4 regions of the Thalassotalea fusca genome follow, and region 2 is predicted to be linked to each of the others. Evidence: predicted binding sites of a transcription regulator. Region 2 holds the regulator's gene; each other region holds the start of a gene.
What was found. The regulator sigma-54, encoded in region 2, starts transcription at its own class of promoters, with help from an activator protein. The targets are predictions, from matches to a motif close to GTTGGCACGNNNNTNGNNT.
Positions count from the first base shown of each region.

Region 1: a site for sigma-54 is predicted at 5,220-5,238, ahead of ACSLUK_RS19535 (DUF2884 family protein). Genes of this name have one in related genera too.
Region 3: a site for sigma-54 is predicted at 5,139-5,157, ahead of ACSLUK_RS14690 (PEP-CTERM sorting domain-containing protein). Genes of this name have one in related genera too.
Region 4: a site for sigma-54 is predicted at 4,806-4,824, ahead of flgA (flagellar basal body P-ring formation chaperone FlgA). Genes of this name have one in related genera too.

Region 1 is NZ_JBQRUN010000031.1:10,908-18,985, reverse strand. Features, by position in the region: gene ACSLUK_RS19555 (CoA-acylating methylmalonate-semialdehyde dehydrogenase) at 288-1,790, opposite strand; gene ACSLUK_RS19550 (LysR family transcriptional regulator) at 1,951-2,844, shown strand; gene ACSLUK_RS19545 (tRNA-uridine aminocarboxypropyltransferase) at 2,817-3,587, opposite strand; gene ACSLUK_RS19540 (DUF1883 domain-containing protein) at 3,766-4,062, shown strand; gene ACSLUK_RS19535 (DUF2884 family protein) at 4,320-5,123, opposite strand; gene ACSLUK_RS19530 (cold-shock protein) at 5,449-5,658, opposite strand; gene ACSLUK_RS19525 (peptidylprolyl isomerase) at 6,001-6,750, shown strand; gene nudC (NAD(+) diphosphatase) at 6,822-7,805, opposite strand; gene ACSLUK_RS19515 (winged helix-turn-helix transcriptional regulator) at 7,816-8,078, opposite strand, start outside.
Region 2 is NZ_JBQRUN010000016.1:23,707-31,784, forward strand. Features, by position in the region: gene ACSLUK_RS16185 (calcium/sodium antiporter) at 1-608, shown strand, start outside; gene ACSLUK_RS16190 (KpsF/GutQ family sugar-phosphate isomerase) at 615-1,580, shown strand; gene kdsC (3-deoxy-manno-octulosonate-8-phosphatase KdsC) at 1,580-2,125, shown strand; gene lptC (LPS export ABC transporter periplasmic protein LptC) at 2,122-2,688, shown strand; gene lptA (lipopolysaccharide transport periplasmic protein LptA) at 2,690-3,178, shown strand; gene lptB (LPS export ABC transporter ATP-binding protein) at 3,179-3,910, shown strand; gene ACSLUK_RS16215 (RNA polymerase factor sigma-54) at 3,967-5,472, shown strand; gene hpf (ribosome hibernation promoting factor) at 5,499-5,786, shown strand; gene ptsN (PTS IIA-like nitrogen regulatory protein PtsN) at 5,813-6,268, shown strand; gene rapZ (RNase adapter RapZ) at 6,329-7,174, shown strand; gene ACSLUK_RS16235 (HPr family phosphocarrier protein) at 7,188-7,463, shown strand; gene mgtE (magnesium transporter) at 7,703-8,078, shown strand, end outside.
Region 3 is NZ_JBQRUN010000013.1:327-8,404, reverse strand. Features, by position in the region: gene ACSLUK_RS14720 (7TM diverse intracellular signaling domain-containing protein) at 1-270, opposite strand, end outside; gene ACSLUK_RS14715 (serine hydrolase domain-containing protein) at 519-1,598, shown strand; gene ACSLUK_RS14710 (hypothetical protein) at 1,713-1,922, opposite strand; gene ACSLUK_RS14705 (LysE family translocator) at 1,984-2,610, opposite strand; gene ACSLUK_RS14700 (class I SAM-dependent methyltransferase) at 2,669-3,445, opposite strand; partial or broken gene ACSLUK_RS14695 (transposase) at 4,110-4,373, shown strand; gene ACSLUK_RS14690 (PEP-CTERM sorting domain-containing protein) at 4,426-5,085, opposite strand; gene ACSLUK_RS14685 (ABC transporter substrate-binding protein) at 5,389-6,504, opposite strand; gene ACSLUK_RS14680 (luciferase domain-containing protein) at 6,575-7,048, opposite strand; gene ACSLUK_RS14675 (LysR family transcriptional regulator) at 7,261-8,078, opposite strand, start outside.
Region 4 is NZ_JBQRUN010000001.1:405,005-413,082, forward strand. Features, by position in the region: gene ACSLUK_RS01745 (flagella assembly protein FlgT) at 1-1,055, opposite strand, end outside; gene ACSLUK_RS01750 (FlgO family outer membrane protein) at 1,328-1,996, shown strand; gene ACSLUK_RS01755 (LPP20 family lipoprotein) at 2,005-2,478, shown strand; gene ACSLUK_RS01760 (hypothetical protein) at 2,583-2,879, opposite strand; gene ACSLUK_RS01765 (flagellar protein FlgN) at 3,170-3,601, opposite strand; gene flgM (flagellar biosynthesis anti-sigma factor FlgM) at 3,611-3,925, opposite strand; gene flgA (flagellar basal body P-ring formation chaperone FlgA) at 3,998-4,690, opposite strand; gene ACSLUK_RS01780 (chemotaxis protein) at 4,867-5,805, shown strand; gene ACSLUK_RS01785 (CheR family methyltransferase) at 5,845-6,675, shown strand; gene flgB (flagellar basal body rod protein FlgB) at 6,922-7,323, shown strand; gene flgC (flagellar basal body rod protein FlgC) at 7,323-7,742, shown strand; gene ACSLUK_RS01800 (flagellar hook assembly protein FlgD) at 7,762-8,078, shown strand, end outside.

The DNA of each region.
Region 1 (8,078 bases), on a different contig from region 2:
CTTGAGCAAAGCGTCAGAAGTCAATTGAGTCATAAATCACGATTTGTTATTTTTTGCTGATGCTAATTAGATCATATTTCAAAGAGGATTGGTATTAGTCATTTGCGCTAGCAGACATTTACAATGCTTTTGCAACAAACTCTCACACCACATCAAGCATAAAAAAACGCCCAATGACGTTCATTAGGCGTTCTCTACTCATATAAGTATCATTTTGCTATAAACAGAAAAACGCTTATATGTTAACTCTCGAGCCATTCACAAACTGCGAATGACTCTAGCTTAAGTTACTTCAGGCTTATTGTTGTGTGAACCTGCTCACCTTCTTGGTGATCTGGTTCAAACCAGCGTGCTGTAACTGATTTTGTTTGTGTCCAGAAGTTAATAACTTGTTTACCATTTGGCCCCAAATCACCCAACTTAGAAGCACGTGAACCAGTAAAGCTGAAGTAGGCTACAGGCACAGGAATTGGCACATTGATACCAACTTGTCCTACATCAATTTCATTCTCATATTTACGAGCCGCCCAGCCTGACGACGTGAAAATTGACGTACCATTACCGTTTGGATTCGCATTAACGATCGCAATAGCTTCATCAAGTGTTTCAGCTTCAAGCACACAAAGTGCAGGTCCGAAGATTTCTTGTGTATATATGTCCATATCCGGTGTTACATTGCTGAACATCGTTGGACCAACGAAGTTGCCATTGGGGTAGCCTTCTACTTCACAATTGCGTCCATCTACAAGTAATGTAGCACCTTGTTCAACACCAGAGTTTAGCAAACGGATAATACGTTCTTTAGCTTGTGGTGAAACAACAGGTCCCAAGTCAGCGTCACGTTGCGTACCTGGACCTACTTTCATCTGCTTGGCACGTTCAGCGATTTCAGGCAACCAATTGCGTGCTTCTCCAACCAAAACGGTAACAGGATTTGCCATACAACGTTGACCCGCAGCACCAAAGGCCGATCCTAACAAATCATTGATTGCACGGTTTTTATTTGCATCTGGCATGATAACCATATGGTTTTTAGCACCCATCATACATTGCGCGCGTTTGCCATGCTTGCTTGCGTGATTATATACATGCGTACCAACATGCGTAGAACCAATGAAGGATACCGCTTTAACATCGTCATGTTCACACAGTTGATTAACCGCGTCTGGGCCACCATGCACAACATTGATAACACCCGCTGGTACACCAGCTTCAAGTGCCAATTCAACAAAACGAATGGTTGAAGAAGGATCTTGCTCAGATGGCTTAAGTACAAATGTATTACCACAGGCAATTGCTGGCGGGAACATGAAAGCAGCCAACATAACCGGAAAGTTAAATGCTGTAATACCAACACCTACACCTAATGGCTTATTGATCGTATAGGTATCAACACCTGTTGCTGCATTATTTGCCATTTCACCTAGTTGTAAACGAGTAATTGAACAAGCATTTTCAACAGCTTCTAATGCACGACCAACTTCACCTTCTGCGTCAGGTAACGTTTTACCGTGTTCTAGTGTGATTAGTTCAGCAATTTCCTGAGTATGTGCGCGAACCAATTCTTGAAACTTCAGCATGATGCGCATGCGATTGGTTAAAGAAACTTTTGACCACGTCTTAAATGCTTCTTGAGCAGATGCTACTGCTTGATCAACTTCTTCTTTCGTTGCAATTGGTACACGAGCAACAACTTCTTGTGTTGCAGGGTTAAGTACATCCAACCATTGATCAGACTTAGACTGAACTTTTTCACCACCAATAATTAGTGGAATTTCTCTAATCGACATTTTTAGCTCCTGATAGATTGACTGATTTATCGCGCATGTATCTTCACCGCGAAATCGTCACATTTGCTACACGGTATGCTTTTATGACTGCCAACACAACATGCAAAAACGCAAAATATATTGCATAATTGCAACAGCCAGAATTTTAAGGAACCAAATCATGAATTGGGATGACGTTCGCGTGTTTTTAGAAGTTGCCCGCACAGAAAAGCTAACTGATGCGGCCAAGCAATTGAATATGGACAGTTCTACCGTCTCAAGACGCTTGCATAAACTCGAGGAGTCGCTATCAGCTAAACTATTTGATCGAACATTAGAAGGCCATAAACTTACCACCGATGGCGTTCACCTACTTAACTCCGCCAGAAAAATGGAGCAAGATGCAAAGTTAGCGGTTGAAGGTATACAGCAAAGCGCTCTTGGTCAATCGGGCATCGTACGCATTGGTGTCACTGAAGCATTTGGCAACTTTTTTGTTGCGCCTAACCTACTGAGCTTTCGAGAACAATTTCCACATATCCAAATTGATTTACTTAATTTTTCTCGTTTCGTAAAAATCAGTCGTAATGAAGCAGATATCGCCATAGCTGTTGAACGCCCAAAGAGTACTTCAGTGATAATCACCAAGTTATGCGATTATAAGCTGAAAGTTTACGGCAATAGGCAGCGCTATGAACAGTTTGCAACGGCTCGTTCAAAAACAGAGCTAGAAGGTATGCCTTGGGTTAGCTATGTTGAAAACCTAATTTTTACCGATCAACTTTCCTATGAAAAAGAGTTAGCGATCACTACACAAACCGTATTTAGAAGCACGAGTGTTATCAGTCAGTATGCTGCGATAAAAAGTGGTCTAGGCGTGGGTGTACTGCCCTGTTTTCTAGCAGATAAAGATGATGACTTAGTAGCCTTGTGCCAAGCGGATGTAGAAATACTACGTAGTTTTTGGCTGGTAACTCACCCTGAAAGTAAACGTTTAGCACGGGTAGCTAATGTATGGGAATACCTCAAAACTTTGTGCCACAGCAATTACTCGTTGTTGATGTCCGAGCGGTAACTAACCCCTAGCGATGATACCAGTTGCTCATATCTTTGCCATGCTAATGGATCGCCTTTATTTGGTTGGCACACAGAGCGCTGGTATTGGTAGCTATACGCTTCAAACCATGCAGAAAGCAATTGCGCATTGCTGTCCTCACCAGCAAGCGCCAGCGCGAGTGCAGCAACCTCAGCCGTCGCCAGTTGGTTGCTCTTACTAGCTTTTCTAATGTGATATTTGGATTGATAGTCATCGGCTAAAAATACTTGCGGATCTATCGATAATACTGGAATGTTGTGTAAATATGGGCTTTTTCGATATATCTTTTTTGCCTCACGCCAACTACCGTCGATGTATATAAATAAAAACTTTTTGTTTTTAAAATCGTAACTACTGCTATCAATTAACGGCTGCTCGGCGATGGTATAATTGCTAGGAAACACCAAAACAGGCTGGTAATCAGGCCGCTCAATAATATCGACTAAAGTCTGCGGATATTCGTTTCGCTGCCAAAGATGTGCATAAGTATTAGGAATGACGTCGGCAATCAGTTTGCCCGTATTACTTGGTTTTAAAACTTCTATATCATGCATAAGTAGTAATACAGCATGATTCGATGATGTTTGAGGTGTAAAAGCACACACACAATTTTGCAATGCTACTCGACAATACTCACACCGATTGACTCCCTTGCCTCGCGCATTAAACGCTTTGGTTGCGAGTGATTTTCGATAAAAGTAGAGTTGATGGACAGCGTGCATAATATAAATAACGAATAAAACTCGGCATATTGTACGCTAGTTGGGTAGTAGTTTGATACTAGTATCACCGGTTCTTTGATTTCAAGCCGAATTAATGTTATCAATATCTCGATAAAAACAGGCGCTGAGCCCAATAAATATAGAATTTACGCTCACGAAAAATCAGTATTAGCCAAAAATGAAGTTTACACATTATGATTTGGGTCATTTAACCAAAGGCCAAAAAGTTGAAGTAACTTTAGTCGGCAACGCTGCTAATGTCCATTTAATGACCCAAAAGGAATTTAACGAGTTTACCAAAGACTCAGTGCACAAGGGGATGGGCGGACTTACACTTCAGTCTCCTGTTTACTTTACTGTGCCATATGATTGTCATTGGTTCGTCACCATCGATTTTGGCGGGTATATAGGCAAAGTAGATACAAAAGTGCTTACCTATCCACAGCCTACTAGCTCAGAAGTTTCTTCAACGTAACTATCTCCAACCTCTTGTGGGTAGAGAAATAGCCAAATGTTAGCTGTTTTCCAAAAAACTAAGATAAAAAAAAGGCGCCTAGTTGGCGCCTAAAAACCTATTGTATTCGTTCAGGGAAAACACAAGAGATTGCTACACAAAATCAGCCAATAACTCTGCTGTAACTGACCTTGGATTTGATAAAAAAATTGCGAGATTATCGTTAAGCTTTACCGAGTAACCTCGCAATGGTTGAGCTTTTACATCCATTGATTGCATTAAATGCTGTTTTTGTCGTGGCTTTTATTTGCAGTCACTACGTCAAACTCAGCTAATGCATCAATTTCCAATTTCATTTGTTCCTCTAAAGCATCAATCGCTATAACAGAGTGGCATAAGGCATCGGCTTTTGCTTCGATCACACGGCCACGCTCTTCCATTTGTTGCTCTATTTGTTCACCAAACGTTTCCATACGAGCTTCAAACGCATCTGGATCTCCGCCTGAAAACAGCATTTCTTGTCCAACAGCAATTAACAACGTTCCCATAGAGTTTTTAATAGTAGACTCAACCGCTTCTTCAATGCGCTGTTCAAACTCCTCACCAAATGTGCCATCGCCAAAATTGCCGTGTTCGTCGATAGAAATCTCTTTTTCAAGATCCAATTCCCTATCGATATCAAATTTAATCGCAGCTAAATGTTCAGATAACTCTGTTCCAACATCATTGCCTTCACCTAATAGCTCATTGAATGCTAACGTTACCCCTTCAGAAGCTAAATCCAACGCTTCAAGCGCAATTCCTTTGACTTCAGGTACAACTGCTCTAACTTCTTGCGAAAACTTCGCCACCATATCCTGCTGGCTCGAAGATAGATTAATTGTTTCGCCATTCACTAACAGGTGTTTATTGTCCACGATTCTATACAGCTCCTTGCTGTTCTTAGTAAACGCGACTTCGTGCTTATTAATGGTAAGGCCAGCATTAAGGTCTACATCACATGAATCGGACGAAAATGACGTGTCGTGTGCTGCAACTGAACCTGACGCTAATAAGATGGCAGAGGCAATTAATGATTTCATATCTAAATTCCTTTATTCGCATTAAGCATATTTTCTATTGTTAGCACGCAAATTAAATTTTCTACTATCACTAACAACTCATGAACGCTTTACACGTATCAAATCTGATGCCAACAATGCAACTCATTGTTTTTCAATGGAATACTGAAAACGAATGGATTTCACAAAACGATGACACGGTTATTTTTGAGGAATTATGGCCAATAAGTGGCGAATTTGACTAAAACAATTTAAGAAGAAGACTAATGGGAAAATTAATAGGAAAATAAGAGGCAAAAAAAAAGATGAGTCAAACTCATCTTTTCAAAATTACTTTCGATGCAAATTATAATGCAACGATGTTCTCAGCTTGTGGGCCTTTTTTACCTTCAGTTACAGTGAACTGAACTTTTTGACCTTCGTTCAAAGTTTTGAAACCGTCACCAGAGATTGCGCTAAAGTGAGCAAATACATCTGGACCAGATTCTTGTTCAATAAAACCAAAACCTTTTGATTCGTTAAACCACTTAACAGTGCCTGTAGTTGTATCAGACATGGAGATATCCTTTAATTTTTTAATGAGTAATAATGCCATACGGCGGTGTTGCAGGAAGTGTTACTATTACTTATTAATCAGGACGAGCAAAACTACAGACTCAAACGAATAGATAAAAATAGGTCTTACTTTCTAGCTAGAGTCTGATTCTATATTGTTGCCGCCTACTGTCAAGAAATTTGCATAAAAAATAGCTGAATTTTTTACTATTTTTATCTCTACAGGTCTTTTCTGACGGGACTGTCAAAAAATATTAACCCCCGATTACAAATGATTACTTGCCATTAACATCAAGCAACTTTAGCATGCTGTCCATAAATATTTAAAAATACAAAAATGAAGATGAATCTAAAAAAATTACTCACATTATCACTTTTTGTTCCAACTGTTAGCTTTGCGACTATCGTGGAATTTCAAACATCACACGGTAACTTTCAGGTGAATTTGCACGATCAAACAACGCCAAAGACCGTCGAAAACTTTTTAAAGTACGTCACAAATGATCGCTATGATGAAACCATTGTGCATCGCGTTGTCCCTAACTTTGTTGTACAAGGTGGAGGACATTATTTTGATGGTGAAAACATTAAGAACATCGAAACATATGCGTCTGTAGCCAATGAGCCTGTTTACTCAAATGTTAAAGGCACAATTGCTATGGCTAAGCTAAGTAACTTACCACATAGCGCGACTAGCCAATGGTTTGTCAATACCACCAACAATACTGAGTTGGATACATCAAATGGTGGCTTTACCGTATTTGGCGAAGTTATTGAAGGCATGGACGTTATTGAAGCAATCGATAAGTTACCGCTCTGTGGTTCGATACCAATGCCAAACTACAGTTCAACGCAATGTAGTTCTGGTGAAAAACCTGGAGCAACGAACTTTGTCAACATATACGATGTTATCATTATTGATGATGCGGTAAATACGGCTGATTCACTTTCACCCGTAAAAAATACAGCTATCAATGCCGGTGGTGGCGAAACGCCAGATAATAGTAGCGGTGGTGGTGGCGGTACCTTGTGGTACTTGCTTGGATTAGCAACGTTAACTATGTCGCTTCGCATTAAAAAACTTTGTAAATAAACTGCCGAATGCTACCTCCTTAGTTCAGCACAATTCAGTGTTGAACTAAGGTCTGTTGTGGCGATTCAGCATTACGCGTTGCTCTGAACCGACGCCAACCAATATTCAATTAAATATCTAGCAATGGATTCTTTGCGAGGAATCTTCCAGCCATCACATTCACTGTCCATCTCTCCGTGCCAATCTTTCATTAACTTAACTTCATCAGCGGTAAACCAGTCTGCCGAGGAAAGCTCCTGTTCATCTATGACAATTTCTTGTGTTTGCGCTTGTGCAATAAAGCCAAGCATCAACGAATTTGGAAATGGCCAAGGCTGTGAATTTAGATACTGTACATTGTCGATTGCAATCTGAGTTTCTTCATACACTTCTCTTACGACCGCTTGTTCGACGGATTCACCATGTTCAACAAAGCCTGCAAGCGTTGATATTACACAGGATGGCAGATGTTTATGTCCCGCCAGTAAGCAACGTTTTACACCTTTGCTATCCGTATGCTCTACCAGCGCGATTACCACAGGGTCTTTGCGAGGAAAATGCAGCTTATTACAATCCACATTACTACATTGCTTAGCATGGCCTGATTCAATCAGGCGTGTTGTCTCACCGCAATAACCACAAAATCTTGCACTTTGATGCCAATGATTAAGCGCAGCGGCATAACCAATGAGTGACACCTCTTCTTTAGACAAATAAGGAATGCACTGTCTGGTACCAACCAGCTCAATACTTTCTTGATACTTACAATTGAGTGACAGGAATGCATCTTCTGACAATTCAATCATAAACACTGGCACAGCCGTTCCAGTGTCGTTTCCTAGGAAAATTTGATTTTCAGCTAGCTCATCTGAAGCTGTCAGTCGCTGTTCAAGCAACCAAGGCTCATCGCCTTTTATTTTTAGCAGGCCATTGTCAATAAACAGTGCTTTGCCTTGATAGAATGGAATTAGGAGCCTTGATTCATCACGAGATTGGCTCTTATACCAATCATTACAGGTACGTTTATCAGACGCTCTGTCGATCGACAAATGGGCAAATGTTAAGTCTTGCTTCATCGTAACTTCCTTAGCTATTTGCCGATGTGGAATCAGATTCTATGCTCTGCTGCCAGTAAAGCGACCACTTTCCCATTGGCTCGATTAACGCAAATAAGCTTTGGCCAAGTTCAGTTAGTTGATAACCATTACCTTCATTAGTAATTAACGCTGTTGCCTTGAGTTCTTTTAGTCTTGTATTTAAAAGTGTTGGTGAAATTGCTTCGCAATAATCCTGAAGTTGACGGAAACTGGCGTTCCCCTTCGATAGATGCCATATGATCCCTAACGCCC
Region 2 (8,078 bases):
ATACTGAAGGTTGGATACTAATGATTGGTTTTTTTACTTACATAGCAACCTTATTGTTGATTACATTAAATGGGGCAAAAAACCATGCTTTAGACGATGCGATGATTATCGAAGCAGAGCAAGAGGTTCCTGAGGCCGTTAGCACTGGCTGGTCACTCTTTTGGTTGGCAACGGGAATGGTTTTACTGCCATTGAGCGCCACTTACTTAGTTGATTCATCCGTATTTATTGCGCGGGCATTTGGCATTAGTGATCTAGTAATAGGTCTGACAGTTATTGCCATAGGCACCAGCTTACCTGAGTTGGCTGCCAGTATTATGAGTATCATCAAAAAAGAAGACGATCTCGCACTTGGCAATATCATTGGTTCCAATATCTTTAATATTTTGGCGGTACTTTCATTACCCGGCATTATTGCGCCAGGTAATATTGACAGCAACGCCGCTTTGCGAGACGCACCGTATATGCTCGGCGTCACCTTTTTACTATTCCTAGCTTGCTTTAGTCGTAAGTCAGGAAACTTCCGTATTACGCGCCTAAAAGGCGGCATATTAGTAATGGTATTTATTGCCTATCAACTGCTGTTATTCAGCCAGCTAAAAGGTTAATCGTTCATGAAAGATTTTATCTCCCAAGGCCTTAAAGTTATCGATATTGAACAACAAGCTGTTGCAGACTTGCGTACCTTTATTGATGATGATTTCAACTATGCCTGCGAATTAATGTTTAGTTGCTCTGGGCGAGTCATCGTTATTGGCATGGGGAAATCTGGACATATTGGTGGAAAAATAGCAGCGACTCTCGCCAGTACTGGCACACCATCATTCTTCGTTCATCCCGGTGAAGCGAGTCACGGTGACTTAGGTATGATCACCAGTGATGATGTCGTGTTAGCGATATCCAATTCTGGTGAAACCGGTGAAGTTGTACAGATTATGCCGGTGATAAAACGCATCGGAGCAAAGCTAATTGCGCTTACTGGCAATAATAAGTCAACGTTGGCCAAACTTTCTGACGTACATGTCAATGTCGGTGTTTCCCAAGAAGCTTGTCCTTTGGGTCTCGCACCAACATCTAGTACGACGGCTACCTTAGTTATGGGTGATGCCATGGCAGTCGCTTTACTCAACGCGCGCGATTTTACCGCTGAAGACTTTGCTCTTTCACACCCTGGTGGTAGCTTAGGAAAACGCCTTTTGCTTAGACTTGCCGACATTATGCATGTTGGAGAACGTTTACCCATTGTGACCAAGAATGTACTCATAAAAGACGCATTGGTAGAAATGTCACTTAAAGGTTTGGGGATGACAGCAGTAGTCGACGATAATCAAAAACTTATTGGCCTGTTTACGGACGGCGATTTAAGGCGTATTCTTGATGAAAGAATAGATATACATAAAGATGAGATTGCATCTGTTATGACTCGCCAACCAACTGTTGCCAAAGCAGAAATGCTCGCAGCCCAAGCACTTAAAGTGATGGAAGACAAAAAGATCAATGGTCTTATTATTGTCGATGATGCCAATCATCCCATTGGTGCTATGAACATGCATGATTTACTTAGTGCAGGGGTGCTGTGATGCAAACACTTTACGGTGCAGTCGCCGACCAATTCATCGAAAAAGCAAAAGCTATAAAATTGTTTGTTTGTGATATCGACGGCGTATTCTCTGATGGCCGTATTTATTTGGGAAATGATGGCGAAGAGCTGAAGGCATTCCACACCAAAGATGGATTTGGCGTTAAAGCACTTGGTGCCAGTGGCGTTGATGTTGCAGTTATCACTGGACGACAATCGAATATCGTGCAAACACGTATGTCAGCTCTGAATGTTAAGCATATTATTCAAGGCAAAGAAGACAAATTGCCTTGCTTAGTCGAACTGATTCAATCGCTAAACATTTCCCCAGAACAAGTCGCCTACATAGGCGATGACATGCCAGATTTTGAATGTATGAACTTTGTTGGCTTAAGCATCGCGGTTAATGATGCCCACCCGACTATTAAAGCGATGGCCGACTATACAACAACTATTCGCGGTGGCTTTGGTGCAGTAAGAGAAGTTTGTGATTTAATGATGCTGGCTCAAGGAACACTTGCGCATGCAAAGGGTGCAAGTATATGAATCGACTCTATGGCGCAGCATTCTCTTTCTTTGTGTTTGCCATATTGATATATGCCGTTGTTGAATGGCATCAATCTAAACAACCAACATTGACCGATCTAGACAATGATATCGCACCTGATTTTATCGCGGAAACGCTGAGCAGCGATATATATAACAAAGAAGGTAAACTTGCGTACAATATTGACGCCAAACGTATGGAGCATTTTGCAGATTACGAAGTTACCCACTTTGATCAGCCCAAATACACGCTATATCCAAAAGGTGGCGAAGCACCTTGGAAAGTCAGTGCCATTGATGGCACCCTTTATAGTAATAACCTCGTGAAACTTGAGAACCGCGTAACACTTATGTCTACTGACGCCAGTAGTTTGGTGCGAGAAATTCACGGTAGCTACTTGGAGCTGAATTTACGTACGAATGTACTAAGTTCAGAACAAGCAATTATGATTATCGGCAACGGATTTACCATATACGGCTCAGGACTCGTTGTTGACTTAAACACTACACAAATGACATTGAATGAACATGTACAAACGATTTACAAGAAATCTAACTCTTAGTTTGGCGCTTAGCCTTACCGTCGCGACTTCACCTACCGCAATATCTGCTGAAGTAAGTGACTTTGATCAAGAAGTTATCATAAAATCTGAAAGCCAAGACGGTGATTTAAAGAAGAAAATATTTAGCTACATAGAAAACGTGGTTATTACACAAGGCTCTCTTGTGATCAATGCCGATTTGGTACAGGTTATTACCTCGACTGACGCTAAGGAAAAAATTTATATTGCTAAAGGTAGTCCTGCAAAATTTAGCCGAACACTTGCCGATGGAACCCCCATCAATTTACAAGCAAATGAAATCAAATATGATCCGGCTAATAGCCTAATCATCATTTCTGGCGATGCGTACCTTGAGCAAGACGGTACACAAATGACGGGTGATACCATCACCTACAATTTCAGAACTGAACAGGTCAACGCATCGAGTGACGATGATGCACAGGTTGAGACTGTTTTACAGCCGCAGCATCTAGAAAAGAAGAAAAAATAGATGAGTGAATCAGTACTAGTTGCGAATGCACTCGCAAAAGCGTACAAAGGGCGACGTGTAGTAAAAAATGTTTCATTGTCTGTTAACGCAGGTGAAATTGTTGGTCTACTAGGCCCTAATGGTGCAGGTAAAACTACATCGTTTTATATGATTGTAGGTCTGGTACCAAATGATAGCGGAAGTATTACGCTAAATAATGAAGACATTACACTGCTTCCAATGCATGAAAGAGCGCGACAAGGCATTGGCTATTTGCCTCAAGAAGCGTCGATATTCAGAAAGCTGAGTGTATACGACAATATTATGTCGATATTGCAAACACGTAAATCGCTCACAGAAGTAGAACGTGAAGAAAAGCTTGAGCAACTGCTTGAAGAGTTTCATATTTCACACATAAAGGATAATCTTGGGATGAGCCTTTCTGGTGGTGAAAGGCGTCGTGTTGAAATTGCACGCGCACTTGCCGCTGATCCTAAATTTATTCTATTAGATGAACCATTTGCTGGTGTAGACCCTATTTCCGTAGGAGATATAAAGAAAATTATTCTACACTTAAAAATGCGCGGTATAGGTATTCTCATTACGGACCACAATGTAAGAGAGACGCTCGATGTATGTGAACGTGCTTACATTGTGAGTCATGGTGAGTTAATTGCTGAGGGTGACGCAGATCAAATTCTTGCGAATCAACACGTAAGAGATGTGTACCTCGGTGAACAATTCACGTTATAGTTAAGGTAATCCAGCTAATTATGTTTAATAACAATAACAGGAAAGTAAGTTTTTAGATGCGCCCTACTCTGCAACTTCGAATAGGTCAACAACTCACCATGACCCCACAATTGCAACAGGCAATCAAACTGTTGCAATTGTCGACATTGGATTTACAACAAGAAATCCAAGAAGCGCTAGAAAGCAATCCATTGCTGGAAGTAGATGAATCAGCTCCAACTAACCAAGAAGATAAACCTGACAACCTCGAAGAAGCGTTTTCAGCACAATCAAATGACTCATCCGATAATGCTAGTTCCGATGGTTCTGAAGACGCCATGCCTTCGGCTGATGAAATCACCACGACCGAAGCAATGGATAAAAATGATATCCCTGAAGAGTTGAATATTGATACGACGTGGGATGAAAGCTTTAGCGCAGGTGTATCGAGTGGCGGCGTTGGCCCTTCAGATGATTACACTTATCAAGGTGAGACCACAGAATCTATTCAAGATCACTTACGTTGGCAAATGGATTTAACGCCATTTACTGAAACAGATCGCGCAATCGCCACAGCGATTATCGATGCAATCGACGACGCTGGTTATTTAACCGTTACCGCCGAAGATATTCTAGAGAGCTTAGGTGTCGAAGACGTAGAAGTTGATGAAGTAGAAGCAGTAATCAAGCGTATAAACATGTTTGACCCCGTTGGCGTTGGCGCTCGCTCTATCTCTGAGTGTTTATTAATTCAACTTAATCAATTCGACCCTGCCACGCCATGGTTAAAAGAAAGTAAAGTGGTATTGTCTGAGCACATCGACTTACTGGGTAATCGTGACTATCGTCAATTAATGCGTAAAACACGCTTAAAAGAAGACCAACTACGTGAAGTTATTCGATTAATCCAGTCTTTGGATCCTCGCCCTGGTGATAGCGTAATTAAAGGTGACGATCAATACATCGTACCGGATGTATCTGTTGAGAAAAAGAATGGTCGCTGGGTCGTAGAATTAAACCCTGATACTGCGCCTCGATTAACAGTTAACCAACAGTATGCTTCTATGGCTCGTTCAATGAAATCGACCACGGACAGCCAATTCATTCGCTCTAATCTCCAAGAAGCTAAATGGTTCATTAAAAGTTTAGAAAGCCGAAACGAAACCTTATTAAAAGTGTCTAATTGTATCGTGCAACGCCAACAAGGCTTTTTTGAACATGGCCCTGAAGCGATGCGTCCGATGGTTTTAAATGATATTGCTGAAGCTGTAGATATGCACGAATCAACAATATCTCGTGTTACCACACAAAAATACATGCATACTCCGAGAGGCATATTTGAGTTGAAGTTTTTCTTCTCGAGTCATGTAAGCACGGAAAATGGCGGTGAATGTTCATCGACAGCTATCCGCGCATTAATCAAAAAACTTGTTGCAGCCGAACTACCCGCTAAGCCACTAAGCGACAGCAAAATGGCAGAGCTACTCGCTGAACAAGGAATAAATGTTGCGAGAAGAACGATAGCTAAGTACCGCGAGTCCTTGTCTATTCCACCTTCAAACCAACGAAAAAGTTTACTTTAACTCACCCAACGATAAGGAATACGCATATGCAGATTAATCTTTCAGGTCATCATGTTGAAATCACCGATTCACTTCGCCAATGCGTTAATGAGAAATTTGCCAAGCTAGAACGACATTTTGAGCATATCAATAACGTGTATGTCGTATTAACAGTTGAAAAATTAAGTCAAATCGCCGAAGCAACTTTACATTTGAATGGTACTGAAATTCACGGTAAAGCCGAAAATGGCGATATGTATGCATCAATTGATTCTCTTATCGATAAACTTGATCGCCAAGTACTTAAGTACAAAGGCAAATTAAACCAATACTAAAGAAGTAATAATCCTTCACACGCCTTATGAAGTTACATGAAATATTAACCGAGGACTGCACGTTATGTGCAGTCCCAGCGACTAGCAAGAAAAAAATACTTGAAACCATCAGTGAGAAAGCCGCTGAACACATCAGTGGCTCTACAACTTTTGAGTTACTCGATAGTTTAATTACGCGTGAGAAGATGGGTTCTACCGGCATAGGTAATGGCATTGCTATACCTCACGGACGCTTGCCCAATACGGAGAAAGTCATTGCGGTATTAGTGACAACATCTGAACCTGTCTCCTTTGACTCTATCGATAATCGCCCGGTTGATATTTTTATCGCTTTGTTTGTTCCTGAAGAACAATGCCAGCAGCACCTTTGTACTTTGCAAAGTATTGCCCAGGTGTTTAGCGACAAACGAATTTGCAAACAAGCGAGAAAATGTGAAACCAGTCATGAACTGTATTCGCTCGTACAGCAAACCAACCATTGATAGATGTAGCGTGCATACATTTCTGTTAAGGTATAACAAACCTACCAAGGAACCCCTTAAATGAAGTTAATTATTGTTAGTGGCCGTTCTGGATCGGGCAAGAGTGTTGCCTTAAGAGTTCTGGAAGATTTAGGCTATTACTGCGTTGATAACATCCCCGTTAATTTGTTACCAGCCTTAACGCATACAGTAATTAACGACTATGAAACTGTTGCAGTAAGTATCGATGTACGTAACTTGCCTGACGAACCTTCCGATGTCGCAGAAATCCTTGATTACTTACCCAATAATGTTGAGTTGAGTATTCTTTATTTGGACGCAGAAGATGTAGACCTTATTCGTAGGTTTAGCGAAACAAGACGATTACACCCATTGATCCGCAAAAACATTGCATTAGATCAGGCTATTTCTTTGGAAAAAAAGCTACTGGAACCTATTGCCAGTCGCGCTAATTTATATTTTAACACCAGCCAGTTATCACCACACCAGCTGGCAGACATGATCCGTGAACGCATATTAGGTAAGAAAACTGGCACTATGATTGTCGTATTTGAATCCTTCGGTTTTAAACACGGAATCCCAAAAGATGCAGACTACGTATTTGATGCCCGATTTCTTCCAAACCCTTTCTGGGAAAAAGAACTAAAACCCTACACAGGATTAGATCAGCCCGTGCAAGATTTTCTTGCAAGCCAACCTATCGTGACAAAGTTTATTTGGCAAATTAATAGCTTTATGATGACATGGCTACCACACCTTGAACGCAACAACCGTAGCTATATCACGATTGCAATAGGCTGCACAGGTGGAAAGCATCGTTCCGTATACATTGCAGAATTGCTAGCGAAGAATCTTAAGAAAGAACGTTCAGACGTTCAATCAAGACATAGAGATATTGAGCTGTAATTTAGGAAACACCATGCCAAACTTTCAGCGACAGATTACGATAACCAATAAGCTAGGATTACATGCTCGCGCGGCAACCAAATTAGCGCAAGTATGTCAGGCATTTGATGCCAAGGTCACAGTAAAGCTTGGCAACAAGGAAGCTGACGCCAGCAGTATTATTGGTTTAATGTTGCTTGCGGGAGGTCAAGGCAAAGAAGTTTTGATTGAAACAGATGGTAAGGACGCTGAACAGGCTCTTACCGAAGTATGCCAATTGTTTTCTGATAAATTTGATGAAGACGATTAAACCCCATAATTCAATTCTTCCCCTTCATTTATCCCTCTTGTAAAGTATTTCACAGCAATAAAAAAGCTGCTAAAACTTCCGACTTAAGATACACTTACATTCAAGCAAGCGCCAAAAACCACAGTTGCGCTTAATAAGTAGACACTAATAACACTGAGCCTAAGTGGCAGTGCATTTGTTATGGTGCATAGTTTTTCGAATAATTAATTCCAATTAATATAACGGCACAGGAAAGTATTATGCCGGAGATTTCTGAACAAGATTTTGGTCAACAAAAGCTACTCGAGGTAAACCAAGCCCTCGGCAGTGGTATGTTCGTTTACGTTCGAAAACTATTGCAAAACATGCCAGCCTACGACCTTGCTCTATTACTTGAATCGTCACCAACCAAAAGTCGTACCATACTGTGGCAGCTTATCGATCCCGATCATCACGGTGAAGTTCTAGAAGAGCTCAACGAGGAAGTCCGTAAGGGAATCCTCAAAAACATGCGTCCAGAAAAATTGGCCGCGGTTGCCGAAGGCATGGATGTTGATGACGTAGCCGAAGTACTTAGAACACTTCCTGATACGGTTTATCAAGAAGTACTGCTGTCTATGGACTCTCAAGACCGTG
Region 3 (8,078 bases), on a different contig from region 2:
CGATATTTTTATTACAGCGTGAGGAAGCGAGCCTAAATTGAAATATCCGTTACCTAACACCTCGCCCGAGTTAGACCAATCTACCGCTAACGGGAAGTTCGGTAATGGCGATTTAGCTAGGGAAAACACGAAAGGTTGCGCATAAACATGCGCATCTGACTGCTGAGTTTGCCGCTCAAGAAATGAAAACGCCATCACTACACATGTAATAGCAATTAAAACAATACTCAAAGACAACCACTGCTGATAGTTTATCGTTTCATTTCTCATGACGTAATTATTATCGCTCAAATATCAAACAACCTTGTTTGATTTGTGTATACACTTCATCATTTTATCAGTAGTAGGGCAACAGTTTTTTCTTTTATTTTTCATGCAAATAAACCCTATTCATATATGTTTATTCTACGGTTTATCCTTTATCAACTTAGATTCACCAATGTCCTCTTTTGTTCTCTTTAGCACACGGTAAACTTTCATACGATCACTCGAATTTAAACAAGAAAGGATATTGGTATATGAACTACACATTGCTATTGCGCATATGTTTGCTGTTGCTAGTGTTATTCACAAGCGCTTGTGGTAGCGAGAAAAAAGACAGCACAGTAAAAACAGGTCCCAAAGCAACACTGACAGAAACCCTCGATACCTTGCTCGCCGCCAATATAGCCGATGATGAGCCCGGCATGATAATCGCAGTGTGGCAAAACGGTACTTTGTTATACCAAGGCATGAAAGGCTTAGCCCGTGAAGGTAAGGTGATAACCGAAAACACAGGGTTTCGCCTAGCTTCAGTGAGTAAAACCTTTACCGCTATCGCTGTGTTAAAGGCTTATGAACAAGGACTTATCAATTTAGAAGACTCTGTTTTAGATTATATGCCTGAACTAAACCCTTCTTGGCGTGGCATCACCATACATCACTTGCTTAGCCATCAATCGGGTATTCCTGATTTTGCCAATGATTTTCAGGCAGCCAAAATACTCCCTAATGGGATAACCAACGCCAACATTGTCCATTATTTTGTAACCAATCCATCGTTGGAATTTTCCCCAGGCACGCAAGCGGACTATAGCAACACAGGTTATGTGCTTTTAGCAGAGATCGTCGCAAGAATTTCAGGCGAATCGTTTGCAGCGTATTTGGACGTAAATGTTTTTAGCGAACTCGGAATGCAAGACAGTTACTTATATAACGAAGATACTCCTTTAGGTTTTGAGTCGGCTTTGAATATGGCATCAACAGAACATATTTTTGGTGTAAATTTCTTCGCAACTGGCACCGCCAGCCAAATAAGTTCAATGCAAGATATAGTGACTTTTGTACAGGCGTTATTGAATGAGCAGATATTGCAGCCAGAAACGTTGAACCTCATGCTTTCTAGGCACGCTGAGCTGTTTGATGGCTATGGTTATGGTGTTATTTACTTTAATCCTTTACTCGATATTTATGGCCACACTGGCGGTAATGATGGATTTAGGACCATGTACGCAATAAACAAAGAGAAAAATGCATTTCTGATCACGCTTGGCAACGGTGGCGACACGATGCCCGAACAAGATTATATCGCTGATTTAGTTGGTGAGTTTTTGGAATAACCGGCCGATTGCAAAGAATTTATACAATCATCAACATTAGCAATTTAAAAACAAGTAAAAGCAGTGGCTATAAAAACCACCGCTTTTACTTGTTTTTAACAGACTTTTAGTCGATTAGATGTGATCTAATATTGGTGACCACGTTCTACTTGCTTGTACTGGTAATGGGTTATAAGGCGTATCCTGCTCATACTTTTGCTCAAGTAATGCAGCAACTTCATTTGCAGCATCTGTGTAGCCAACACTCATGAGTAAAGCATGTTTGAAGTTAAGTAAGTGCTTGTCATTAACATCAACACCTAAAGCCAAGCGACTATTAACCAACGCTAACCAATTAGAATATCAAGTAGCTTAGTGTACTATCATGCCACGAATGGCTATTTTATCAGACCTTTTCGTTTGCCAGCTTCAATCCGAGAACGACAAATACAGTTCCCATCGCCTTGTTCAGCCATTTTGTAAATACATTGCCACTGCGAAGCTTTTTAGTTAACGCAGTTGATGAATTAACTAAAACAACATTCACGAGCAGGCCGATCACATTCGCGGTAACACCTAGAATTAATAATTGAATAGTAGGATTAAGTCCTTGGGGCGGAACGAATTGTGGTAAGAAAGCCAGATAGAATAAGGCAACCTTTGGGTTTAGCGCATCACTTAAAAATCCTTGCCAAAATATCTCTCTACTTTTAACCGACGTAGGACTTGCCTCGTCAAGACTAAATGCCCCTTTATTACGTAGTGCCTGAATACCTAAGTATATTAAATAAGCGGCGCCAAGCCATTTTAGAATTGAGAATGCCAAAGCAGATGTAGCTAAAATAGTAGAGATACCAATAATGGCAGCGATCAAGTGCACGTAAGCACCGACATTTATCCCCAATGCGGCGATATAACCAGCTTTTTTTCCTTGAGCGACGCTACGTGCCAATAAGAAAGCCATATCGGGCCCGGGAACAACACACAAAATGATACTTGCAATAACAAACATCAAATAGCTTTCTAAAATCATTTTTACCTCAAAATTCCGTTTACTGCATCACACGATTGGCCAGTAAAAAACTTAATATTTAACTTTTTTTACTGGCCTTTAGTGCATACAGAAGTGGAACTTGTGCGCCTTTATTTAACAGTTGATATCCTTTACCATCAACATATTCAAGGCCATCGAAGCATTTATAAGGGCTATAAGCAAACTCATTAAAGTACTCTATGGTAAGGCCCGCAGTAATAAGAGCATTAATAACCTCGCTTAATGAGTGAGGCCAAGTTATGACGGTCGATTCTGTTCCATCACAATTCTCAGTGTAGGTACCTTCGCTTTCTATATCTGGCTCGCTGCTAGGTAAGTAGGAGTACCCGCTGAGCAGATCATTAAAAGGGTGAAACTCGACCATATGAAATTCACCGCCAATTTCTAGTGAATCAGCAATGAGCTTAGCCCATTGCGACAAATCAGGTAACCAACAAAGTACGCCATATGAAGTGAAAACTATGTCAAACTTTTCTACATTATTTTCGCCAAACTGATAGATATCCGAAGCAACGAATGTAGCACTTAAACACAACTCTTCTGACAATTTAGTTGCCTGAGCAATGGCTTCTGTTGATAAGTCGACGCCAGTTACAATGGCCCCCATTCGAGCCCAAGATAGGGTGTCTTGTCCAAAGTGACATTGCAAATGCAAAAGCTTTTTACCGGTAACGCTCCCCACCTGCTCAAGCTCTATCAAATTAAGAGATGACTTACCGTTTTTGAACGCTTCAACATCGTAGAATTTTGACTCAATATGTACCTTGGTTCTTTTATTCCATGATTCTTTATTTATGCTGATGTAATCAACCATATTTTCCACCGAATTAATCATAAAAAGCCGAGTGATTAAACACTAATTTGTGCACCGTGAAACCATGAAAAATAAACAGGTTATTAGTTTCCAAGGCATATTTATTGAAACACCTAACGAAAAGTTGTCTCAACTGACCATATAGTAATTCATATACACATTGCTACATTATGTATCAACGTATTTTCTATTACAAGAGCGCATGTAATAGGAAAGCTTTTTGAAAAAAACTGTTCAAAAATTGTTTTTTAATCAGGATTATTTACCTTGTATATCATAAGCAATGGAAAGTAAAAGACCCTATTCTAGAAGAGAATCGGCTTTATCACGTGCTTTAGTTATATAGTTCGAGTAGTTATATATTGGTTACTCTATTGCGAGAATTGTTACTGATAAATACAAAAATCCCTCAAGTAATGAGGCATTAAACTATGGGTGTCTTAGTTATTTTTATTAGTTATTCATTTTTGAAGAACAAAAGGCCGACTACAAATACGAATGAGTCGCATATGTCACCGATCCCTTTTATTTCCGATGTATTTTATGCTGGTTAAAGGCTTATCTAACCCGCTCATAAACCTTACCTTGCTGTTGCAACAAGAAGTGTATCATCGAAACAACATACATTTGCACTCTTAAATCTTGTTCACAGCGAAACGACTAGCAAAATTTCAGCACACTCTCTAATTACTCAAAGGATATCAGAAAAACAATTTCTACCATGAATTACATTGATTCGTTGAACTCGGTTATCCGCAAGGCGATTAAGAAACGCCAGCTGTTCCTGCATGATGATTCAGCTAAATGAGTTGTTTACTTAGTGATTGAGCAGGAATCTAAAAAATAGACAGTGCCAATAAGAAATTGGAAATCGGCCTTGAATCGATTTATGATCGAGTTCGAAGACCGATTGAAAGATGTGATTTAAAACTGGCGATTACACAAAATGTGTTACAAGGTTTAAATAAAATGATCTAACATTAAGATTGCTGAGAACGAGCTCTTGCAACAAACGCTAAAACAATCAAACTGAATAATGCCAGAGTGTTTGGCTCGGGAATGTCTACCACATTGTTGGTCACTTCTTTTACTAATGCATGTCCAAGAGTACTTCTACTTACATCTTTTGCAAAAGAACTTGTAGTGTAGTATTCATCTGCTTTTACACCATTAACCCAGTTTTCAAAGAAAACTACGTGTTGACCAGCACCACCTTCATGACCGATAAACGCCCCCATGTTGTAAACAACTCTATCTTTCAGGTCATTTAATTGAAATAAGTTGACCCAAGCGTCCCACTTAGCATCGAAAGCAACTTGGTGATATGTTTGATGACTCACTTCATTGTCAGCAGGAATTGTTAGACCAAAGAAATCGTTAACCATGCTTTCAACTTCAAATACCGTCGCATAACGCCACCCATCTAAAGTTGCATGCTCTTGGGTTAACGCTGTTACGTCATTGACTGACAAGTTTGCAGTTACATTCCATCCCAACCACTCTAAATTTGTTGAGGTATCGGTTACTGTATTATGGATAATACCATTATTGTTTACACTTGTACTAATAAGACCACCAAAGGCCTGTTGAGTGAAAAATACTGAAATAAGAAGAATCAAATTTACTAATTGTGTTTTCATTTATACTACTTCCTTAAATGAATGATGTTGAGGCATAAATTGCCGTCGCGAAAAAGCAAAATACATGCCAGTACAAAAATAAACATTATTAGCAAACAGTTAAATTAAGATATTCTTAAAAAAAATTGATTGTGTAAATAAAGCTGACACATCGAGAATGGAATACTATTGGTAGATGATAAAAGTATGGCCGCTTTGGCTTCTGTAATGTGTTGGTTGCCTAGGTGAAAGATCAATCCCCCCCGAATTACATTGATGAAAAAGCAGCGCCATATAGACGCCGCTTTGATTGATGTGTATTAGTTATGGAATTTTGTTGTAGTCCATATCTAAAGGTGATGGCCCAGCAGCCGGACCAATTAGCTGTTCAAACTGAGCTCTCAATCGTTCTACACGTGCTCTATCGCGCATAAATTTACGAAAATCTTCCGGATCCGTATTGTGATGGAACAAAGTTTTTTTACCACCATCAGCTTCTACATCTACACGCACAGGAAATTGTAGCCAGTCCTCTTGGAACTCCTTCGACAATATCCAACTCATATAAAGCTTAGCCGCCGCTGGGTTTTCAGCGCCTTTTAAAATTGCCGCATTTTGCACCCACGTTAAAAAGGAGTCATTTTCCGGAAAAGCAACTTTGACATCTGGCATACCCCAGCGATCAACAAACGGCCAGAATGTGGTAAAACTAACCGGGTATTTCGCTGCAGCAACGGCCACATAAGGCATAGCGGTACCACGGACCCAGACAGGGTCTTGTTCAATCAATTTATGGATATAGTCCCAACCGTATTGTGCGATCAGTCGCTCAAACTGATATAGAACAGCATCGTCATCATGTGGGTAAGTTAAGACGATTTTTCCTTTAAATTTGGGGTCTAAATAATCCAGCGCGTCACGCGGTACATCTTTACCAGAAACCATTGATGCATTGTAGAGGTTGGTAAATGTAATTCCGTATACTCCAGTCCACGTACCATCAGGATCTCTAAATACCGGATAAACCTTATCCCAATCACGTGGTTTATATGGCAATAATACACCTTGCTCTTTCCAGTAATCGAAATCATGTAAGGTTTGCAGTTGAATGATATCTGGTAACTTACCGCCTGTTGCCAGTGCATAGTCAACTTTGGCGTTATGATATTTGCTGAGATCTACCAATATCTCTATGTCCATTTTTGGAAAGCGTTTTTTAAACAGACTTTCAATATGGTATTGCTGATCGGGCTTGTCGCCACCCGCCCAAACAACTAGTTTTCCACCTTCTTTCAATGCATCCTGATATAGCGTATCAAGAGATTTTGATTCAATATCTAATGGTTCAGCGCTAACAACAACACTAGACAGTGCAACGGCACCAGCTAAGCAATATTGCACACATTGTTTTAGCCAACTGGCTTTATGATTGATTTTCATTGTCGTTCTCCTTATGAGAAATTGATTTAATATCGTTCATGCTTAAGTCTCAAAGCTATTACACAAACGATTACTGAAGCTTGCTTAAGGCATAGTCATAAGCGCGTTTAGTTATGGTTTTAATTGTTTTCAGGTCTTCCTCATTACGTGGTGCGTACACCATGATGGTATGAGTACGAATTTGACCTCTAGCCAGTAGTGGATGCTCTTCTCCCCACCCTTTATCAATGACTTCTTTGGCATCTTCAGGCGTAAGCACCAGATGCTGGCTTCCTGGATTTGGTTCTGGATGAATATGAGTAAATTCTCTATCCACCATTACCGCTGCCTGATTAATCGGTCCAACATCTTGTTTGATGTAAGCGCCAGGCGTGCCAGCCACTGAAATCATGCTGTGTTTACATTCGATGTGCTCCAAAGAAAATAGCCAGTCAGCTAACTTGGCGACTATTTCTGGCGATGAATTTTGATCATATTGAGTGTGTGGAATTACGTTGTCAGTCAATGGCTTATCACCAGGACGCACAGGCAATGTAAAAGTCATATATGTTCCCCTTGGTTTCTCTATCTTGCGATGCTTTTGAGGTTAAGCGCCGCGTTAAACACGTAGAGTTATCCTATTGAGATAGGCAGGAGAGATAAATGCAACTAAGTAGAAATCAGTTGTTCCAAATTTGCATGAATCAAAAAAATATCCTCGAACTGATCATAAACAAACGAGCTAGAAGAAAAGGTAGAGTGGAATGTAGAAACAGCTTAAAGCTTAGTGCCCATATACTTCTGAAGTTCAGTAACAAATAGCTTCAGGGTTTTGCGCATATGAATGTCGGGCGGGTAAACAACAGACATTGGGAATGGCTCAAATGTTGTTTCTGGTAACAACCAGACTAATTCACCTCGCTCAATAGCATGATCAACAAAAAGACTAGGCAAATAAGCAACTCCTAGCCCTCGACAGGCCATATTGGCGATCATTTCGCCATCATTAATCACAATGTTACCCTTAACCTGAATAAGCGCTTCTTCGTCATCAACCATAAACCGCCATTGTTGATTGTGGCCTATCACCGAGTCAATTAAGCAATTATGGTGGAGCAAATCTTCAGGCTGGTTAATTTCAGAATATCTTTTAAGGTAATCAGGGCTAGCAACCAATCTGCTAACGGTTTCCCCTAAAGGTTTGGCTACCAAATTTAAATCGCCTAAATGGCCAATTCGGATCGCCAGATCCACACCTTCTTCAATTAAATTTACGAAACGATCAAGAACAAGTAGGTTCATATTTATCGTGGGGTATTTTTTGGAAAAGTCTTCAATCATGGGGGTAAGAACAGCACGTGAAAAATAAACTGGAGCGCTGATTTTTAAGGTACCAGACGGCACAGTTTGAGCATCTTCCGCTAGCAACTCCATCTTACGAAGCTTTTCCAGAATCGTTTCAGCGTGTTCAAGATAGACCTCTCCGGAATCCGATAGCTTCAAACTTCGCGTTGTGCGCATAAATAGAGTGACGCCTAGGTGACTTTCTAACTGACTAATATAACGACTGACAGCTGAAGGCGTCATTTCCAGTA
Region 4 (8,078 bases), on a different contig from region 2:
TCACTCACATTAAAGCCAGCGTATACCTTACCTTTTTCTGTAATGAAATTTTTAGTATGCAGTAGCGAAAATTCATCACCTACTTTTACACCATGACGGCTTCCAAGGTTGATTAGAATTTCACTGCCACTTACATTAATAATTCGTCCTCTGGTTGGCTGACACATCATATTGTCGTCAATATCAGCAATCAGTTGCTCAAGCGTTTGGTTGATACCTATACCATAGGCGCTCTGCCAGAATGCTTTACCAGTTACATCAACTTTTTTCCGTTTAGTGTAAGTCCACGGTGCTGAATTATGATATTGCTTTTCGAACATGAGTTCGCCATTGTTGCCGTTATAGATGTACACGCTAAAAGCAAATTGCCGGTCAAACTCGTCCTCTTGCCAAAACTGCCAGTTATTATTGGCTTCATCACCAAATGACACGTCGGTGATTTCTGAAAATAGTACATATTGCGTATCAGTTAGGCTCGACAACGTCATCGCTAAATGTTTTACCGACGGCATGTCTAAGCTTTGGTTATAGCGTGAGAATGCAGACATATTTTTAAGTGACAATTTAGTGTCTAAGTACATGCCTTCTTCATTGAGCTTGTAGGCTAACTTCTTAATCACTTGTTTATCTATGCCATAGATTTGGCCAATGTTAGCTTGTTCACGATTGAGTAAATAACTTTGCGTGAGCAGTAGTGACTTCTTGTAGTCGGCGGAGAAACATTGCCTACCTTGCGGAAAAATGTCGGCACGAATGGTCACGGTAACCAAATCATCGGAATAAATTTCATCGACAATTTCAAAGGAATTAACACTGCCAGTTGCGCGAATGCTAATTTCATCTTGCGTCAACAGACCGTTCACCGTTTGTTGAACACTGGATACCGAGGCGCCAGCAACAAGAAGTGCTCTTTTTAGTGCATTTTCAATGGCAGTTTTTCTGGCGGCTTTTGTTTCGCTGCCACTAATATAAGCATGTCCTTGCGCTTCATACCATTGCGCGTGACTACTAAAGTTCGCAATTATTAAGCCGATAAATAATAAAGCAAAGCGCATAAGTGTATCCGAGTGTTTTACTGTACCTAATATATTATGCCTGTAGGGTGTCAACACATTGGCTAAACTAACCGTAGGGCGATGTATTGTTGATATAAGCATTATTTGTGCCTAATCGTATCTACAAAGGTAAATGTACTCGTAAATTGAATAGATTCTTATCGCTAAAGTTGGCGTGAAATATGCTTTGAATTTCACAGATGTGAGTAAACAAAATGATTTGAGCGAAACTATAGTGCGCTTAAATCGTGAGAGATGTTGAGGGGAGCTCAATGAAAAAATGGCTTATATGTATACTTGTACCAGCTTTGGTGTCATGTAGTAGTGTGACGGGCTTTAAGAGTTCAAAATCAGGCGGTGACGATTTTTATCGTATTGCTCATCAAGACAAAGGTGAAATTGACAGCTTTAATTTACCTCGACATGCAATAAATGATGTAGTTAAAGGGCTTGCATATCAGATGCTTGAAAGCAGTTCTTTTGTTACACCTAAAACCCCTGTGGCGGTTGCTTCGTTCGTTGATTTGAAAGATTTAGAATCTACCAACTGGTTGGGCAATCAACTCTCTGAGAACTTTGTTCATGAACTCCAACGTCATGGTTTGATTGTTGTCGATTTTAAAACAACGGGCCACATCCGTGTGACTAAAGAAGGCGACTATGTATTTAGCCGCGATTGGAAAGAGCTACCTGAGCGCCAGATTATTGACTATGTAGTTACTGGTACCATGATGGAACAAGAAGGTGGCATTATGGTTAACGCCCGCATGATTGGCATGCAATCACGCGTTGTTGTTGCTACGGCACAATCGTTTATTCCACACTGGGTAATTGGTGAACAAGTCGACAAAGATGAAAACGTTCATATGAAAGATGGCATGATCATTCGTGATAGCGAAATGTTAGTGAATGAATTGCGTGCTGTAGAGATCCAACAGTAGGTGTCACTATGAATAAATCTATCAAGCCGTTGGTGGTTTCAGCGATGTTTACAGCAGTCGTTGGATTAACGGGCTGCAGCACAATGTATGATAAACACGTGCAATGGCAAACGGTAAAACCCGAAACGTTTCCAATTTTAAAAGCCATTGGCCAAGCGCCGATTAGCTTACAAAAATCAGAAAACGAAACTCAGCGCATGCTAATGGCTATCAGTGCATCAAAAATTGCTGCCTACGCTGAATTAGCTGAACAGGTATATGGTCAGCAAATAAATGGCTCAACCTCAATGTCAAATCTCGTGGTTAATAACGCTACTCTGCGTACCTCAATTCAAGGGGTTATTCGTGGCGCTAAAGTAGTTAAAAGTTACCCGGTAGGTGATACGTATACCACTGAATTACATCTGGACTTTAAAGATGTTTACGATATTTATATCGCATCAACAAGAGACAGAGAAATCAAACGCGTAGAGTATTACTAAATGTTTAAGCGACTCAGTTATTGGCTGAGTCGCACAAATTATCCTTTCAAATACTTTATCGTTGGCAAATCTTCGTAGCTATTTTCTCTATCGAAATAAACGGTTTAGTTCATCAATATAAATATTAATAATAAAGTCCAACTTAACGTTAACCCCGCTGAAATCCAGTTGGCGTACGTGATATCTTGATTTCTCTTAGCTCTCTTGGCGATGTTGAATACACTTATTAAGCCGATAACGGGAAAGCCAATGGTTGTGAGAAAAACTCTTGGTAATGAATCTGAAAAATATAATCGCCAGAATAGGGTGCTGTTTGTCGAGTTTTCGTTAGTGTATATGATATAGGCTGGCAATGAAGCTAACAGCAATATGAGTAAGGAAACTAAAACAAGGTAATTCATGATTCTACTCCCTGAAAAAATATGGACACGACTCCGATGAACTGGCTCATCAGTTCATAACTTTATTTGGCGCCAATATTGTTGAATTCAAGGAGGCCGTTAAAATATCTGTCCGTACGCCCGAATAGAAAGCACGAACAAAGTTATCAAAACGTTCGCCCTGAGTAGGAGGAACGACGTATCGAAGGGTAATCTTTATCTCGTAATATGCTGTGCCTGCCGAAGGGCGACTGCTGCGCGCTCAGCAAAAATTACACTTTTGAAAATAAGAATAGAAAAATGTTGGTTTGCTACGCTTTTATACCAACACTTGATTGTCCACCGCTGGCCTTGCCTTTAGCATCGTAGGTTACGCTAGATTTATTGTGGCTTTGTAATAACGACGATTTCATACGCTCAACGGCTAGTTGAGAATGCTCAATAATTTGCCCATTCACTTGGTTGATATCTTTACATTTTAAAAGTAAATCTTCAGTTTTCTGTAGTATTTCGTCGTGTAGTCCCTGCGATTTTTCTTCTTTAAATTGCAGGCTTTGGCCTAACTCAGTATCTATGGTTTGAATAGCGACAAGTAACGAATTTTTTTCTTCAGCAACACTGATGAGTTTATCAGGATCTCGCGATTCCAAAATGGCTCTTTCGGTATTCAATAAACTTTCTAGTTGCTCCAATTGCTTACACTGTTGCTGGAGTTTGTCGTGTGGATTGAAACCGTCTGCCATGATCTGACCTTAATCTAAGCTAAACTCAAAATTAGCGATACTTGCTGCCAATTTCTCGGGGTTAATTTTATATTCACCAGATGCAATCGCCTTTTTAAGTTGTTCAACTTTTTTCTGATTGGTTTCCGGTGCGTTTGCTGCTTTTTTTTGCAACTCGCTCAACTGTTGAGCTTGCGGCGTTAAAGATACAGAATCTCGACTAGCCGTTTTAGCTTGAGTCGCGCTAGCTTGAGATTGTGCCGCTTGCTGTTTTACCTGATTTTGCTGTTCAACCTTTTGCTTAATCGGGTTGTTGTTTTGCAAGTTGTTGATATTTATAGACATAAAAAAACCTTTGCGTAGCGATATTACATTTCTATCTATTTATCGGCATTTTTGCTGATATCATTAACTAAATTATAAATTAATTATCACTTTATTTATAGCTGCAACTTGACCAACTACTTTGCGGCCGGAACGTTCATTCTCTATCGTGATTTGATCACCAATGCTACCATCTCGCAATGCAACTCCTGTTGTCTTAATCGCAAAGGTTTCACCTTTTGCCACTATAGTCACTTTATCCCCTCGGCATACCATGCATATACTCTTCATTGAAATTGGTGTGCCCTTAGACAGGCTTCTTTTAGCGCGTGCGCCAATGACTAGTTCTGCGTCATCTATACTGCTTCGACGAAGCTTATAAATGTCTTTCTGAATTACTTCTACATTTGAGTGATCAAGCGTCGTGCCTTTGCTAATCGGTCTAGCTGCAACCAAAACGGGCACGGTATGAGTGACTTTTACCGGAATAAACATATGCCATGGCGTTGAATCAAAACAAGAAATTTTCACATTTACGTTTCTACCGCCAGAATTTTCAGGTATATTTGCGACTAATGCTTGCTGGCAAGGCCTAATAATAATTCTTGGATCTATTTCGTTTGCCGTAACGGTTAATTGCTCGTCTGGTTTATCACTGTATTGCTGCTTTACAACATCAGCTGCCAATTGCTCAATATAGTCTTTATCAAACGATTGGGCCGCAGCAATTTGTAATGCCGAAACCAGAACAAGATAGTTTGTGATTAAAACCTTTAATTTACTCATAAATTTTGTAATCTATTACTAGGGAAATCGAAATAGTCGACTATGCTTACTATAAGCTCGTGTATTTATACTTAAGTGTCAAAAATAGGGCACTTAAATATACATATATGTGTACAATCAAGAATTGTGCCTTTAATTGCATTTAGCCGTTATTGGACGATTTTCAAGAGGTTTGTATGGCCGGAATACTAGATTCAGTCAACCAGCGTACTCAGCTGGTTGGTCAAAATAGACTTGAATTACTACTGTTTAAGCTTGTTGGACGCCAACGTTTTGGCATTAACGTATTTAAAGTAAGAGAAGTCTTACAATGCCCACCTTTAACGTCGTTTCCCCACCAAGATCCTTATATCAAAGGGGTCGCGCATATTCGTGGCCAAACAATTTCTGTTATCGACTTAAGCAAAGCGACGGGCGGGCCAGAAATTCAAAATACAGATAGCTCATTCATTATCATTGCCGAATATAACCGCAGTGTGCAGGGCTTTCTTGTTGCAGGTGTGGAACGTATTACTACGTTAAGCTGGCAAGATATTATGCCACCACCCGAAGGTGCGGGTAAATCAAGTTATTTAACGGCAGTGACTGAAATAGACAACGAAATGGTCTCTATTTTAGATGTTGAAAAAATCTTGAACGAAATATCCCCAGTTTCTACTGAGCTTAGTGAAGACATCGCAGATGTAACTGTGGGCGAGAGTCTTGGTGATCGTGTCATCATGATCGCTGATGATTCTACTGTTGCGCGTAATCAGGTAAAACGTGCTTTGGAACCGCTAGGCTTAAATATGTTGTTAGCAAAAAATGGTCAAGATGCGCTAGATCAATTACGTGCTATTTCTGAAGAATGCCCCAATCGATTAGATGAAAAAGTGGCATTGCTTATTTCTGATATTGAAATGCCAGAAATGGACGGTTATACATTAACTGCTGAGATTAAAGCAGACGAGCGCATGCGTTCAATGCCAGTAATTTTGCATACATCACTTAGCGGAGTATTTAACAATGCTATGGTTGAGAAGGTGGGTGCAGAGGACTTTATTCCTAAATTTCATCCTGATGAGCTAGCCACTGCTGTGAAAAAATGGCTCAAAAATGATGAAGTAAATGAATAGCGTTTATAAGAATTAGATATTTAAGGCAGGAATTGTATAGTGTCAGCCAGACAACTCGATGATAAGTGTTATCATCAGTTTCGTGAATTTTTAGAACAGCAATGCGGCATTGTGCTAGGTGAAAATAAACAATACTTAGTCAAAAGCCGTCTTGCGCCGTTGATGTCTAAATTTGACGTTGGGTCATTAGGAGAATTAGTTGCACGAACATTGAGCCCTGTAGAGCGGCAATTACGTGCCGCAGTGATTGATGCTATGACAACTAACGAAACATTGTGGTTTCGTGATGAGTATCCCTACGACTTACTCAAAAGTAGATTGCTACCCGATTTTAAAGGGCAACGTACGCCACTTAAAATTTGGTCAGCTGCCAGTTCGTCAGGCCAAGAACCTTACTCTATTGCTATGACCATTAGCGAATATTTGCAACGGACGCCGGGAGCGTTTCCAGGTGGTGCGCAAATCATCGGTACCGATATTTCAGATACAATGTTAGAACATTGCAAATACGCACACTATGATAGCCTTGCTTTATCTCGCGGGTTGTCTGCGGAGCGTAAACGTGCTTTTTTCGAACCTGGTGATAACGGCATGTATAAGGTGAAAGAACCGATTAAAAAAATGGTCAGTTTTCGCCACTTAAACTTGCTGAACAGTTATTCGCTAATGGGACGATTTGATATCGTTTTTTGTCGTAATGTGCTTATTTATTTCTCACCTGAAATCAAAGCCAAAATATTGTCACAAATTCATGGCGTATTAAATAATGGTGGATATTTGTTCCTTGGCGCATCGGAATCACTGTCAGGACTCAACCAAAGTTTTGATATGATTCGTTGTAATCCAGGCATTGTATATCAAAAAAAATAACGTCAATATTATAACGAGCAACAGTTACTAATTTGTTGCTCGTCACCTCTCTAAAAACAACAGCATATAAGCGCTTAGCAGACTAGTTAACATTACTAAACTAGTACATAAAATGTGTTTCAGGCGCCAATAACGGTGCTACTAACATTTGTTAGGCGAGTGCAATCCTTTCTTCCAAATAACCACTCAACCTTCATAATGGCATAAAAATTGTATCTCAAAAGCATTAGTTAGGAGGTACGGTTTATGGCCATTAGTTTTGATAAGGCGTTTGGTATTCATCCCGCCAGTTTAAAAGTGAGAGCTGAAAATGCTGAAGTTATTGCGAGTAACATCGCAAATGCCGACACGCCGGGTTATAAGGCAAAAGGCATGGATTTTCAAAAAGCACTTGAACAGGCTGCTAGCAAGCAGCAAACAGGTATGAGAAAAACCCATGAAAAACACTTTGACGTACGTACCGAATTTACAAGTAGCGTACAATTTCGTGTGCCAGATCAACCTGATACAGGTGATGGCAATACCGTAGATGCACAAATGGAACGAAACTTGTATCTAGAAAACTCAATGTATTATCAAGCAAGTCTTCAATTTATGAACGGTAAAATCAAAGGCTTGAAAAAAGCGATATCTGGAGGTCAAGGGTAATGAGCTTATTTAACGTATTTGACATATCTGGCACGGGAATGAGCGCACAATCTGTCCGCTTGAACACCACCGCAAGTAACATCGCAAACGCAGATAGTGTCAGCAGCAGTATTGACCAAACTTACCGAGCGCGTCATCCAGTGTTTGCCGCTGAGATGCAAAAAGCTGCCGCGGGTCAAGAAGGCGCTGTAGGTGTTGAAGTACTGGGCATTGTTGAAAGCGACAAACCACTCAACGTGGAATATTCGCCAGGACATCCTATGGCAGACAAAGACGGCTATATCTATAAGCCCAATGTTAACGTAGTAGAAGAAATGACTAACATGATCTCGGCCTCACGCTCATATCAAACTAACGTGCAACTGGCAGAGTCAGCGAAAAATATGCTGAATAAAACACTTATGTTGGGTCAACGATAACATTTAACCGGGAGCAACTATGACTTCTTCAGTTTCAGGCGGTAGTCCACTCGAATCGTTGCGTTGGCAACAAGAAGAATACAAAACCGCACAAAAAGATGATGGCATGTTAACGCAAGAAGATTTCTTTGCCTTGTTAACAAAAGAGTTGTCGTATCAAGATCCAACTAAACCGGTTGAGAATAACGAGATGATTTCGCAAATGACTGCATTTTCTACCACTGATGGTGTATCTCAGTTAAATGATTCTTTTACTGAGTTTGCTGCGTCTATGTCATCAAGCCAAGCGTTACAAGCATCCTCGTTGGTAGGGCGTAGCGTTTTGGTAGACGATAA